One region of the Paenibacillus sp. FSL E2-8871 genome, then DNA from elsewhere that is predicted to be linked to it. Evidence: riboswitches for the same ligand, from Rfam matches in the RefSeq annotation. Region 1 holds a riboswitch; the other holds the start of a gene.
The links. Region 1 has a riboswitch for cyclic di-AMP ahead of NYE25_RS16565 (alpha/beta fold hydrolase). Riboswitches for the same ligand answer to the same signal wherever they lie in the genome.

Region 1 (7,604 bases):
TGGTGGCTAACTTCTTAGGTCGCCTCTAAGCTGAACTACAGCGTTATTGCGCAGCTATAACTACAATCTGACCCGGATGTTCTTCCGTTACCTCTCCGATCAATGCCGCTTCCACACCTGCATCTACTAACTCTTTTAGCAAATCCTCACTTTGTTCAGGAGCAACAGAAATCAGCAGTCCACCGGAAGTCACAGCATCACACAGAATATAACGGCTTAATTGGTCCATCTCTTCCGGATAAAGAATACTGCCCTCCAAATGGGCAAAGTTATTTTTAGTGCCGCCTGGAACAAAGCCCTGCTCCGCGAGCTCTCTTACTCTTGGCAGCATCGGTACATCGCCTTGACGAATAATCAGTCCGTGATTGCTCCCTTTTGCCATTTCCGAGGCATGTCCAAGCAACCCGAATCCGGTAACATCTGTACAAGCATGTACATCATAGGGCTCCATGATTTCTGCCGCTTTTTTATTCAGTGTAGACATGACTGTCGTAAGGCGTGTAGTTTCTTCTGGGGATAGCTGATCCTTTTTAATAGAAGTCGTTAAGATGCCCACACCGATAGGTTTAGTCAAAATCAGCTTGTCTCCTACCTGCGCACCTGCATTCGTTCTTACTTTGTCCGGATGCACAAGGCCCGTAACGGCCAATCCAAATTTAGGCTCTTTATCGTCGATGGAATGTCCGCCCACAAGCGTTGCTCCTGCTTCCTGCACTTTATCTGCTGCACCGCGCAAAATGTCACCGAGAATGCTTTTGTCCAAAACAGAAATAGGGAAGGCCACAATATTAAGCACTGTAAGCGGCTTGCCGCCCATAGCATAAATATCACTTAACGCATTAGCTGCTGCAATTTGCCCAAAGGAATAAGGGTCATCCACGATCGGCGTGAAAAAATCAACAGTTTGCACTAACGCAAGATCATCACTTAATCGATATACCCCAGCGTCATCACTGGTATCCAGACCTACAAGTAGATCCGGATTAGGAACGGTTGGTGGTAGACTGCGAATAACCTGCATGAGATCGGCGGGACCGATTTTGCAGCCGCAGCCCCCTTTTGAAGATAATGAGGTCAATTTTATGGTTTCGGCTTGAGACATCATGACTCAGCTCCTTTAGATAGTTAATCTCGAATATCTTTAATCTTACATCAGTAGACAGCATTGTACAAAATACAGACATACAGAAGAACGCCCCGTAGCCAGTACATACTCCCCGGCTATGGGACGCCCCTCATTTCTCACTTACCACTAAGATCAACTAATCTGCTGAGTTTCCTGCTGTTTCTCCAAAAACCGCTGAAGTATAGCATTAAATTTCTCCGGCTGACACAGATTACTAGGATCTAATGCGTTAGGGATGATCACTAACTGAGCATGTGGCAGCTGAGACACCATATCCTTCATACAATTAACTCCAAATTCACTAAAGTCACCTACAATACATAAGGCGGGACGCTTAAAAGACTTTAAGCATCTAGTGTAATCCACATGGCTCGTAGCCAGCCTTTGCCGATACAATTCCCGTGGACGTTTATCGAGAAGTCCTCTTCTAATCTCGTTATAAGCCAGATTCCAGCGTTCCCGGTACATCATACGAATCGAAGGCAGTACAAGCTCACTTGGAGCGTAATACATTAACCAACTACAATAAGCAGCCATAAGCTGGATTTTACCGATTATCGTTGACGCCTGACTTCTACAAAAGCTATCCGCGACAACAATCGCTTTTACTCGCTCTGGATATTGTTTCGCAATATGTTGAACGACGAGCCCCCCATAGGCACTCCCAACAAAAACAGCCTCACGAATACCCAAATCATTCAATAGCATAATTATATCTAGACATTGGGTTTCAATAATCTCATTTGGGGCCTGCAGTAGTTCACCTGATTTGCCATTCCCCCGTAAATCACACAGAATCACTTTATATTTATCAGAAAAATACTCCAATTGTGGCTTGAACATACTATGTGTTAATCCATGTCCATGGATAAACACAACCGGAGTCCCTGTTCCATTGATTTCGTAATAGAGCGAAGTTCCATTCAGTTTAGCAATAGGCAAAGTTAACACCTCTTTCATAGATAGGTTCTACAACTATATCTGCTTTTTAACGCAGCAAAAAACCACAGAGGGATTCTCTGTGGCTATTCATCATCAAATACGCCATTCATCCTCTCTCCATACGCTTACGAGGTTAGCTGTCGGATTCGGGCAGTGAGAGTTGCCCTACCTGCATGGATGCATTTATGCACCTGGAACAGGATTCACCCCATAACTAGTACCGATTGTTACACTGGTTCCCAGTTGTTGGTTCCCCCGCTTTCCTTAACGGAAATTAAGCGGACTTCTTATGTAATTGTCAGTTATGTGATGAATCATACTCCGTGTAAGGTTTCTTGTAAAGTTGAGCCGTGGGCAAAATAATGTTGAAAGCCATGCTTTTCATTTCATATTAAGCATACACTTCGTTTTCTCTTTCTTTTGCTCTTGTTTACTCAATATATCTAAAAAAAGCCGAGCGGCCATCAGAGATCAATCCCTGAACCACTCGGCTTCGTTATACAATCATATGGCTACAACAGATCGGCGTTTTTCAATGCATGCTCCCAGCTCGGAAAAAAGAACAGCGCACTTCTCATAAGATCAGGATCGCTTTGCTTCACTTGTTTTTTGCTGATCGAGCTTCCATCGGTTTGAAGCTTTTTGATACGACTTAACACTTCATCAGCCTCCAAAGGAATTTCCATTGAAACACTCCTTTCTCAGTGACCTGGTTTCCAATCATTTTCTCCATAATATGCAAATTTATTCTTCATTTCGGTTTATACGAAATTAAACCAGCTGATAGACCGGTTGTTCAGCAATAAAATAAGTAGGAATCATTGGGTATTTCTGTGCCAGAACTTCAGCTAAATATTTCATTCCTGGAGCTTCACTTTCCGCATGACCTAACATAATCAGCGCTTTTAATCTGCCTTGGTGGACAGCATCCCTCACATATTCTGGAGTTTCCCATTCGGGGCCCTCGCCAGCAATAATTAAATCAAGATTGTGCTGATTAAAAAGAGGAATAGCCATCGTCCCACCTCCTCTGTAACCTACTAATATCCCCACATGTCTGCATATCTGGGATAGGTCTCCGGCAGCACGTACATAGGAGATGCCTAGCTTTCTTTTTATATACAGAGCCGCTTCACTTACCGTCATAGCTGGAATCGATAGGATTGTAGCAGTGGATTGCTGCTCAACCACATAGGCTGACCATTCAAGCTCTCGTAGCAAGCCCACCATGATCCCATCCGGTTGATGCCGATGCCAATAATCATGATAACGAAAAATAGCCAGTTCAGAACGCTCAATCAAACTCCGTTTCGCGCGAGACACAGGGTCATCCTTTAACCACTTGCTCGTCTCATGATGACTGTAAAACACACCTTCATGTGTGATCAACAAATTGGCGTTCATAGCAATCGTTCGTTCCACAACATATTGCGTAGCGCAAAATGCCGTAACCATCCCTGTAATCACCATTTCTGGATTCCCCGGCTTAAGAGTATCCACAGTCCTATCTATCTGTTCCATAGCTCCTATTAAATCTTCCAGAATCGTTCTAATTGTCACGCTCACTTTAATCCGCCCTTTGAGATCTACTCTACTAATCTATCAACGTATAAATAACCCGCCCTTAATCGATATAAGGACGGGTTCACAGTTCATTATTTGAGCAGCTTGTCCACTCTATAATTTCGTGGCAGAGGTGATAATTCGATGGAAAGCTGGCTTAGGCTTATGCCCTTCATCGAATAGGAACGGCCAGTTCTTCCGCCCACGAACAGGGAAATCATCCAGCCAGGTATAGTCATCCGCTGCTCCCCAGAACGTGACCGAACTAATCACGTCCCGGTATTCTCTCAGTAGTGCGAACATCGCTTCATATCGATCTGCTTGAAGCTCGAGCAGATCAGCAGGTACTGCCTTTAAGTCCATTCGTCTATCATCGAAACGGAACATGGATACATCCAGCTCTGTCAGTTGGAGCTGAAGTCCTAAGGATGCATATTTTTCGATCGCTGTACGAATATCATCTAGACTAGGATCGTATAAATTCCAGTGTGCCTGCAATCCGACGCCATGGATCGGCACGCCTTGTTCCAATAGCGACTTCACCAGTTTATAGATTTTGTCACGCTTTAATGGATGGGATTCATTATAGTCATTGTAGAACAACAAAGCCTTTGGATCGGCTTCATGCGCGAATTCAAACGCTTTGGCGATAAAGTCTGGGCCCACAATGTCGAGCCACTTCGACTGGCGAAGAAGTTCTTCTCCCTCATCAGCGATTACCTCGTTTACAACATCCCAAGCATAAATTTCTTCCTTATAACGTCCTACAACGGTCTGAATATGTGATTTAACTCGTGCAAGCAGAATCTCTTTGCTTACAGGTCCTCCGCCCTTATCCTCAAACAGCCAGTCCGTTGTCTGGTTGTGCCAAATCAAGGTATGTCCGCGCATCGCCATATGATGTTCCCTGGCGAAGGCAACCAGCTGGTCTGCTGCCCTAAAGTTATAAGTGTCCTCAAGTGGATGCAGACTTTCAAATTTCATCTCGTTCTCAGCGGTAATACTGTTGAAATGATAAGCAAGCAAATGCTTCTGTGATTGGATAGTTAATGGGTTGACGGCTGCGCCAATCTTGAAATCCTCTGCGAATACTGTCTTTAGTGCAGGCTCTGTAAAATCACTAGCTTGTCTCAACAATTTCCCTCCTAACAAACGCTATTCATTATGACCGATAATCGAACCAATCAAAGTGGGCAGGTACCTCAGCTACTTTACCATGACCTGTCGCGTATAAACCGATAAGAACACCTGTAAATCCATTTCCTTTTACGGCCTGTGGGGATATTGGGTATGCTGCCGCTGTAGATAGCTTATTCCATTCCTGCCCTTCCAAGGAGAACAATAAGGTGTATTCGGTAAGCTCCGCCTGTATTTTCAGATAAATTCGCTCAGCTGTAGTTGGTACTTCTGCTTCTACACGGGTTATTCCATCAATAGTTAATTGTGCTGCAATGACTCTGTGGCCATCTTTTTGCACCAAGCCAATCTCATAATGTGCATCCTCGTCCAATCTGGCACAAAGCCCTGCCTCTTCACCGTCCACGGTAGGGTTAAAATCCAGTAATGTACTCCATTCTGCTGAAGTATACTGTTGTCTTCTTCCTATAAATGACACCTGTCCTATATCACTGAGACCCTTAGATTGACCCCGAAGAGATAACCATCCCGGGCGTTCATTTAGAGACCAGCTTGCCTCAGCGGGATTACGAAGAAAGGTCATTGCGAATGGTAATACATCGTCTTCAAAGTCATACCTTCCGCTTAGCGCAGGCTTTGGTGATTGACCCGGTACACGCGGAACCTTCATATCCAGTCCTACGATATCTTCGTTATTATCAATCATCGGCCATCCGTCTTCATTCCACGTTACAGGGGCAAGGAAGGTCTCTCTTCCTAGCACTGTATATTTAGAACCTACTAGTCGTACTCCAAGGAATACGGCCCACCAATCACCGTTTCGATCTTCAATCAAATCGGCATGTCCTAAATACTGAATAGGACTGTCGGTACCTCTGTGCGTTAATATCGGATGAGGCAATCGCTCAAATGGCCCATACGGCGAGGAACTTCGACCAATGATCTCACGATGTTCCTTCGCCGTACCGCCTGAAGCAGACATGATATAGTACATTCCGTTAATTTTGTACAAATGTGGTCCTTCCGTCCAAGGTCCACCATCACCAGTCCAGATGACAACTGGTTCTGTTAAAGCTGCGCCCGTAGCAATATCAATCTCATATTGAATGGCGTGGGAGTCATACTCTGCCCCCTGCTGGGTAGTTACATATACCTTTCCGTCCTCATCAAACATTAGAGAAGGGTCAATGCCTCCGTAAGGAATAATGATTGGATCTGACCACGGACCCGCTGGGTCCGTAGCCGTAACATAGAAATTCCCCTTCCCGTGTATTTCGGTCGTTATCATGTAAAACGTTCCTTCATGATACCGGATAGTTGGTGCAAATATACCTCCAGAGCTTTTGCTCTTACGTGTATCTAGCTGACTTTCACGATTGAGCACATGACCAATTTGTGTCCAATGAATTAAGTCCTGGCTGTGAAAGATAGGTACCCCAGGGAAATATTCAAAGGAGCTGCAAACCAAATAGAAGTCGTCTCCAGCCCGTGTAATACTAGGATCTGGATAAAAGCCTGGAAGTATTGGATTTGTGTATGTGATTGGAGATTGGGTCATAGTTTAACAAACAACCTTCCTATTCCTTAATAGTGATTGTAAGCTGCTTATTCCTTCACGCTTCCTACGTTCATTCCAACTACAAAGTACTTTTGCATGAATGGATAGACTAGCAGAATCGGAACCGAAGCAACGATAGTAACGGCTGCACGAATGGACTTTGGAGTTACCAATGACCCCGCTGACTCCGCAGTTACCCCTGCCCCGTTAGCTACACTTGCGCTACTGTTCGCATTCATACTAGATTGTATTAGCTTCATTAATTCATACTGCAATGTGCTGAGGTGCTGGCGGGAAGAGGTGTAGATAAAAGCATCAAACCATGCGTTCCATGCACCTACTGCGACAAAAAGGGCAATGGTAGCAAGAACAGGTTTACATAAAGGGAAGACTACTTTCATGAAAATCTTGAAATCCCCGGCACCGTCGATTCTCGCGGATTCCATAAGACTTTCATGTATGCTACCAATATAAGTACGAATAACGATCATATTAAATGCACTTATCATAGTCGGTATTACATATACCCAAAACGAGTTTAGCAGATGAAGCTCCTTAATAAGGAAATAGTTTGGTATCAGACCCGCATTAAAATACATGGTAAGGACGAAAATAATGGTAATCGGTTTGCGGAAAACATATTCTTTCCGGCTTAAAGTATAAGCAAGCATTGTGGTTAGAAATAGATTCAGGATCGTAGATATCACTGTTCGTGCAACCGAAATCCAAAAAGCAGGAATAATGGTACCTGAGGCAAAAACGGCTTTGTAGTTCTGTATAGTCCACTCCCTAGGCAATAGATAAATGCCGCCACGGATCGTATCGTTCCCCGCATTCAATGAAACTGCTATAGTATTTAGAAATGGATATAAGGTAACTATAACTATACATACCATAAATACAGCATTAAAGGTACCGAACAATACTGGTTCAAGACCTATATTTCTCATGCGTCTTCCACCATTACTTTTTGGAGATTTATGAGGTAATAATTGAGTTTTCTCCATGATTATAACAGCCTCTCTTCCCCTAGCCGCTTCGAGGTCCAGTTAGCTAATAGCAGCAACGTTACACTTACGACTGTTTTAAATATACCACCCGCAGTGGCTAAGGAATAATTCCCTTGCCCAATCCCGTATTTCAATACAAATATATCTATCGTATCCGACCAGTCTGCAGTAAGACCGTTCCCTAACAAGAACGGAACCTCAAATCCGACATCCAGTACATGTCCTATGGACATGATCATCAGGATTACAATGGTTGGTTTAATTCCAG
Region 2 (7,604 bases), 1.1 Mb from region 1:
CTTTAGTGACGATACTGTAGATTTCTTCAGCATCATGCTGACCGCCTTCATTTTGAAGACTGGGTCCAACTCCACCTTGAAGCTGATCGCCGTGACAGGTGATACAGCTGGCTTTCACGGTTGCTTCGGCCTTTGCCGCATCCAATTGGACTTCCGGCATCGTCGGCTTATTCTGTTCAGCTACCTCTTCTTTACCTGGAAGTGTAAACATAAGTACTACCGCAAAGGCACAGGCGGCAAAAAACAAACCGCTCATGATCCATTTCTGCATCCCAGTTCGTCCCTTCTATGTAAGCTGCTCCCTACATTATAGCTCAAGGTGAAGCGTTATCATAGGGTTTGTGACAAAAAAATGAACGATAATGCCATCAAATCATTGAAAAATATGGAATTTAATATTATTTATCATAGACCATGCAATAAAAAGGTTTGTTTCCTGTGGGGGTTAGGCGCTCATACGTATCGGTAATCGTAAATCCACACTTTTGGTAAGTTCGGATTGCCCGCTGGTTCCAGGTCAATACCTCTAGATCAATCTCACGCTCAGGATAACGAATTAAGGCTGCTTGCACGATTGCATCCATGAATATTTTTCCTAGACCTTGACCGCATAGATCAGGGCGCATACCAATCCCCAAGCGAACAACACCTTCCAATGGAAACAACTGCGCGAATCCACACAAAATCCCTTGCCCATTTAAGATGGAGACATATTGCTCATTCCGTAGCTGAGGGTCACCGAACTCGATTCCAAGAGCCTGCATTTGCTCCCACGGCATCCAGCCGTAAATATTATAAGGGGCAGTGTAATCCCAGTTGCAAATCTCTTCCGCGTGACTGGTCTCCATAGGCGCTACATGAAAAGTAACAGAGGGATTTATCATAAGGTCAAGGACCTCCTTTCACGGGGGAACTTTAAATGTCTTATATTTCTAGCTTAAAATACTTATGGTCCTTATAAGGACATCGAAGGCGTTTATGCTTGTAACTAATTATATACAAAAAGAGGCATGGTCGACTCAGAAATTTATGAGGATTATTGTTTTACAAATTCTGAGAGGGGTAAATACTAAATAAGACAAAAAACAAGCTCTTCCCCAAGAATCAACATCTTGGAAAAGAGCCTATGTACGATTTACTTATTGAACATCATCATTATCTTCTGTCTCAGAAGCAACAGAATGATAAGCATCCGTGCTCATAATTCGTTTAGCACCGATGTAGCGTTTCACGTAGTAGCTATCACTCAGGGAGCTAATCGTTACACCGCGTGAGGAAGATGCGTGTGCAAACTTGCCTTCACCGACATAAATACCGACATGGGAGACACCCTTACCACTTGTATTGAAGAATACAAGATCTCCAGATCTTAAATCATCTTGGGAGATAGCAGTGCCCATTTGATACTGGGAACCTGATTGGTGTGGTAGGTTTATACCAATTTTATCAAATACATACATTGTAAATCCGGAGCAATCAAATCCATTTGTGGAGATGCCGCCGGATACGTACTTAGTTCCGATGGTCTTGTCGATCACTTTATCCATTTTGGAATCCGCGAAAGCGCTTCCTGCTCCGATGGTGAAAATAATGGAAAAGCTAAGTACTGCTGCTGCTAGCTTCTTCTTCAAAAGTTTATACCCCTTCCGGATGCCTACGAGGTTAGCTTAAGGGTTCGGTTGAAGGTCCCCTATGACCCCTCTAAAAATGGAGGTCAATTCACCCAAAGTTGGTTCCCCCGTTTTCCTAATAGTTAGGAAACTCGGCTGATACTGTTGATTAGGAATAGCTTGTAATCAATACATGACAAAACCTTTGTAAATAACAACTTAATGATTACAAAAATGTTACTAAAATCTTACTGCAGTTATTGTAACAAACAGAGTGCCGCTTGGCAATCGTTTTTAACATAATCATGCAGAAAAATTCGTTTTTTTAAAGACAAAATGCATATGTAAGCGATAATATTAAACTAATTTTTATATTTATTGAAATTTTTATCAAATAAAAGTGTTTAAAGTCCGTTCTAGAGGTGTAAAGAATATAATAAGGCAAAAGAAAACCTGGATTCGATTAAGTCAATAATCAAACCCAGGTCTATATAATGTAATTGTGAGGTTATAGTTGTGGGGAAGTATTAATCGTAGGCTATAGCTTGATATGAGGAAGTACTCATTACTCTTTTAGCACCAACGTAGCGATTGGCCCAGTAGGACTGGCTAAGTGAAGTGATGGTCACGCCATATGAAGATGATGATTGTGCGAATTTTCCGTTTCCAACATAAATGCCGACATGGGATACGCCGTTGCCCAATGTGTTAAAGAAAACTAGGTCACCTGAACGTAATTTACTTTTGGCTACAGGAGTTCCGACATTATATTGAGCTTTTGAAGTACGGGGCAAAGAAAGACCCACCTTCTTGAATACATACGTAGTAAATCCAGAACAGTCAAACCCGGCAGTGCTAGTGCCTCCGGTTTTATAGGCAACTCCAATTGTCTTTGAAATAACACTGTCCATCTTAGAATCTGCAAAGGCACTTCCTCCACCAATAGAGAACGCCATCACAAGTCCTAGCGCCGCAGCGACGCATGCTTTTCTTAAATTCTTCAAAAAAATTGTACCCCTTCCAATGCCTGTGAGGTTAGCTTAAGGATTCGGTAGAAGGTTCCCCTATGATCACTGCAAAGCGAGATCAATTCACCCAAAATATGGTTCCCCCACTTCCCGGTGCAAGGAATTCGGCGTTTTATGCACCAGATAGTGACTTATCGACATGACTACGACAAATACATGAAGTTATGTAGAAATCGTTTCAAATGATTACAAACTTGTTACCAATGGAACAGGACTTATTGTAACAAAGTCTTTACGATTTTGCAAATCCTCATAATTTGTCTATAACGCGAAAGAGTCCCAACTCCTGATTCAGGAACCGGGACTCTTATATTATGTTCTGTAATGTTTCAAATTATTGTGGAAATGCTTTACTGTGCCATAGATGATATTGAGCCGAAATTCCCCACATTTTGAAGAGTGTTGAGGGCAGTGATGAAAGTTGACGAATAAGAAGCGCTGGTAGGCCAGGACAGAAGATACCCGTTAGTCCGCACACTAGCAAAAGGATCAGGCCTGCTGCACCAAGTATGATTGAAATTCCTATTGCCGGAATCAGCGACTTCAAGCAAACGAATAAGGAGGAGAACATCCCCGTGCCGCTGGTATAACCAAACTGCATATATAGAAGGAACAGGCGCACGATAAAGATGTATATAAGCCATGCCAATACGTATGGAACTAGATGAAGTAACAAAGAGTAGTTCAGAAAGGAGGACAAGAATAGCCCGTACATTTTTGGAGCAAGCCAGTATAACGGAAGTAGAGCCAGCGCCCATTCGATTAGACTGAAGATAAACACTGGAAATCCATAAAGCTTCATACCTGGAAAAAAGAACAGGCCACGCTCTCCTTTTCGCTCCTGATGGAGTTCATGCAGTAATCCTGCCCTTATGAAGGGGGAGAGTAGCAGTCGTAAGACAACAAGCCCTAGGAACATCCATAACCAAGTACGTATCGCAGGATCTGTGTTCAAGCTGAACTGCCCTTCGACATAATAGAGTAGTCTGCCCATTCCGCTGCCTCCAGCGTCTTTATCTGGATAACGCAGTAGAATTGGAACGATAGCAGACCGGATGAAGCCGTACATAAAGTAGCCCCAGAGCAGTCGGTAGATGAAGAGCAGAATCAGAATATAAAATTGCTCCTTCATGCTTTGCCAGCCGCGGGTTATCGATGTTCTCACAATCATTCACCTCACCAGACAAGAGTTCCGAGCACGGTTTCAACTAGTTTAGTTACACTTAATGTCCAGCGGGAGAGCGTTTTGGGCTCTATTTCCGCCAGTCTGAAGTTATTAAGATGTTTGTTTTCTAACAGAATGGTATGCTCAGGATCAACCTCAGCAGAGAGCAGAAGCTTATCGCTTAACAATTGGAAGGTAGTCTCTGCTCCTTCACCGCTCCAGACCCGCTCTGTAGCAGAGCCATCGGCGAATGTGAATTTAATGGGAACGTCAACGTAATGGCTCCCTTTGTTTGTAATCTTTACTATGGATTCATAGCTCTGAGCATCGCTGTTGCCATTCTTTTTAATCGTAATCGTATCTACTGAGAAATCAGGAGCACCACCACCATAAATATAATCTTCGAAATAAGGCTGCCATGATTTTTTGGTTACCTTCTCAATGACTTTTTGAAAATCAGACGTAGTGGGGTGCTGGAAACGGAATTTACGTGCGTAAGTGGACATGATGCTGTTCATTGCCTTAGTGCCTACTTGGCGTTCAATATCCTTAAGTACTAGCTTTCCGCGAATATACACATTCCGGCTATAGGATTCTGCCCCGGCATATTTCCATGTTTCTAAATTTAGCGGCTCTGATTTGGTCACCAAGCTGGACTGAAGAGAGAGATTCGTTTTGATGCCATATTCTTGCTCCATGAGTCTGTCTTCAGCATAAGAAGTGAAGCTTTCATCTAGCCAAGCCTCTTCGAATTCATTGCTGGCTACCATGCCGTAAAAGTATTGATGGCCAATTTCATGAACGACGGTTCTTTCAAGTGAGGTGTCAGGAGAAGAGTCTGTGGCTCCAAACGCTGTAATGAGTGTTGGATACTCCATTCCTCCAGCCCCATTCCCCTCCTTAGGCGGAACGATAATAGACAGAGTCGAGTAGGGATAAGGACCATACCATTTGCTGAAGTAGGTCAGAGCTGCCTTAGCGGCCTGAAGGTATCGTTCCTTTAAGTCTTTGTGTAATGGATCGAGATACACCTTAATCCGTACACCAGGCACTTCTGGCGTAGAGAAGGCTTCTTCGGCTACTGTAAAATCAGGGGATGCCGCCCACGCAAAGTCATGGACATCGTCAGCGTAGAACTGATATATTTTCTGATCCTGCTTTAGCTTGGCATTCTTCACAGGAAATCCGGTCGCAGCTACCGTGTAGTCGGAAGGAACCGCAATCGTTACATTAAAGATGCCAAAATCGCTGTAAAATTCAGAGGTGCCGTGGTACTGATGCAAATCCCAGCCTTCCTCCTTAACCCCGCGTGTGCCCATAGGCTCGTATACACTAAGTTTAGGGAACCATTGCCCAGCCATCACGAAATTGCCTGATGCGCCCATACGGGCAAATATTTTGGGGAGCTGGACCTCGTACTGGAGTTTAAGCGTGACACTTTCTCCACCATTAACCGGCTGTGGGAGATGTATCTTTAGGAGTGTCTTATCGTTGACGTTACCATCATCGGGTTGTACAAATTGCACTCTTTGCATTAGTGATGTTCCTTCTGTTGTGCGCAAATCGGTTAAAGTCATACTTCCGAAGCCGTTCTCTGGCATGGTGTCACCTCTGAGCGTTCCTCCGGACTCCTTCATAAAGGTAGTATCTGATGAAGCAAAAGCATTTGGATACATATGAAAATATAGATCACTTACCGGTTTTACACCGGGGTGTGTCCAGGTTACCGTCTCAGAAGCGATTAAGGTTTCTGTATCAGGAACAAGCTGAACATCGATGTGATACTCGACAACTCGTTGACTTAATGCCTCTTCTGCTGGAACGGGGGCGCTTTCAGGCAGTGTCTGTTGTGGTGCAGCTGCAGGAGCTATACCGCTTGAGGACTTGGCCTCTTTTGAAACAAAGCTAGTAACAGAAGATGTGGAGTTATCCCCCGAATAGACCCATATGCCTCCTAATAGCACGAGGGTGGCCAGGGTCGCAAAGATGATGATGTACCTTAATGACAGTGACTTCATAGTGTGATTCCTCCCGTGACAAGCATCTACGGGATGTATATGTTTGCAATCGCCGCATTATTAGCTAAAATTAAATTATTCGTAAGAGGAAGGGTGTGCACTCGTGGACAACATACAACCGGAGGGCAAGAAACAGATTGCCTTAAATATTGTGAATGCCAAAAGTAAACATAAAGGTTTTGGAGCGGGCTCTATAGAGCTCAATAACGTATCGCCTGTCATTATTGATGGCGGTGAAGCAGTCATTGATATTGGTGCCATGCATGCCAAGAGTAAGGTTGAAAAGGGGATTAAATTCTCCATGAACCGTGAAGATGTACCTAATGGTAGACAGGTTTGGGTAGTATGGGTAGCAGTGGACCGTACACAGGATAGTCAATTCTATGGTGGAATAACGGCCTGCGAAATGTGGATCGATACGGAAGCGCGTCGCGGTTGGAAAATTCTCGCCGAGCATGTCAATAAGTTGGATGCTGCTCTAAAACGCAAAATCGATGTGGGAGGGCTTGGCGCAGTTGAAAAAGCTGCCCTCAAATCCCTCTTGATCTCTCATAATGAGGCATGGTGGACTGCGTCCTCCGATGAGCTTAAAGCTGCACTGAACGAGTAGGAACGAATCACCCGGTCAAGGTTACCTGATACAGAAAAAAGGCTTCGACATCCTGATATAGGAGAGTCGAGGCCTTTTTGAATTGAACATAATGAATTAGTTTACGATTTGCCTGCCGTACTAAGTTTGCGTTTGAGTTGACTTACTCTGGCTTGACTGATCCCAAGAATTTCAGCAAGCTCTTTCTGATTGGCATATGGATGTTCTTCTATGGCCCGCTCCAGGCGTTGGCACATATCCTCTGTCTTCGTCTTCCGGATCGTGCTGCTGTGTTCTGACACTTCGCCTGCAAAATCTTGGCGCGCCTCAGGCACTTGAGACATGCGTTCAGGGTCGGCAATTTCTTTTAGACAGCTACTGCAAATAAATTGCTCTTTATAGTAGGTGACATGGTCGTGGCTTCTGCAAAACGTACATTCTGTCGAGGTGTACTTCCTGAGTATGATGGTGTTATCGTTTAATATAAAAAATTCGATAGGATCACCAATGTCGATATTACGAGTCATACGGATTTCTGCGGGAACCACAATTCTCCCAAGACTGTCTAAACTCCGGATCATGCCTGTATCCTTCATCCCATGTCCCTCATTTACATCTTTATATTTTGGTTGCTACTAACTATTATAGCAGTAATTGTGAGTTAAGAGAATGGGGTGAATATAATTAATGAAGCGGTTACATCCTTTGTGGGAGAAGTGAAAATCGAGTTTGGCCATCCTATGAATTCTACAATAAATAAGTAATAAAAAAGAAAAACCTCTTCAATTAATGAAGAGGTTAATTCAACCACCAGCGTTTAATATTGTTCCACAGGGAACGACTTTCTTCAGCAGGATCTACTTTGCTTTGTACATCATCGACAACGGGAGCTTTGCCATGTTGATCACAGTATTCGGTGGGCTCAGTTCCACTAATGAAAGTCTCCAGTTCTTTTTCGGGACAGGCTGCTGTAGCTAGCTTACCGGATTGCGGATTGATGTATACACTGACTACGCCATCTGGAATGGGAAAAATCTTAGGCGGGATATTTTCCAACGCTTTTTCAGTAAACTCCGCGAAAATTGGAGCTGCCCGTCGGCCATCGGTAGTTGTGATGTCGCGCCCCTTGTCATATCCAACCCAAACTGCAGTGGACAGCTCGGGGGTGAAGCCTACCATCCAGCCGTCTGTATC

Region 2: another riboswitch for cyclic di-AMP. It lies ahead of NYE25_RS21575 (C40 family peptidase); the one in region 1 lies ahead of NYE25_RS16565 (alpha/beta fold hydrolase).

What each region holds. Positions count from the first base shown of each region.
Region 1 covers NZ_JBBOBV010000001.1:3,652,933-3,660,536, forward strand. Annotated here, with positions in the region: gene selD (selenide, water dikinase SelD) at 44-1,102, opposite strand; gene NYE25_RS16565 (alpha/beta fold hydrolase) at 1,259-2,068, opposite strand; cyclic di-AMP (ydaO/yuaA leader) riboswitch at 2,175-2,359, opposite strand; gene NYE25_RS16570 (hypothetical protein) at 2,581-2,754, opposite strand; gene NYE25_RS16575 (Nif3-like dinuclear metal center hexameric protein) at 2,840-3,634, opposite strand; gene NYE25_RS16580 (endo-1,4-beta-xylanase) at 3,746-4,765, opposite strand; gene NYE25_RS16585 (glycoside hydrolase family 43 protein) at 4,794-6,326, opposite strand; gene NYE25_RS16590 (carbohydrate ABC transporter permease) at 6,374-7,276, opposite strand; gene NYE25_RS16595 (ABC transporter permease) at 7,336-7,604, opposite strand, start outside.
Region 2 covers NZ_JBBOBV010000001.1:4,745,493-4,753,096, forward strand. Annotated here, with positions in the region: gene NYE25_RS21565 (c-type cytochrome) at 1-271, opposite strand, end outside; gene NYE25_RS21570 (GNAT family N-acetyltransferase) at 399-884, opposite strand; gene NYE25_RS21575 (C40 family peptidase) at 1,140-1,631, opposite strand; cyclic di-AMP (ydaO/yuaA leader) riboswitch at 1,637-1,778, opposite strand; gene NYE25_RS21580 (C40 family peptidase) at 2,138-2,566, opposite strand; cyclic di-AMP (ydaO/yuaA leader) riboswitch at 2,620-2,758, opposite strand; gene NYE25_RS21585 (hypothetical protein) at 2,973-3,803, opposite strand; gene NYE25_RS21590 (M1 family metallopeptidase) at 3,815-5,821, opposite strand; gene NYE25_RS21595 (YwhD family protein) at 5,925-6,431, shown strand; gene NYE25_RS21600 (AbrB/MazE/SpoVT family DNA-binding domain-containing protein) at 6,533-7,006, opposite strand; gene NYE25_RS21605 (transglycosylase domain-containing protein) at 7,209-7,604, opposite strand, start outside.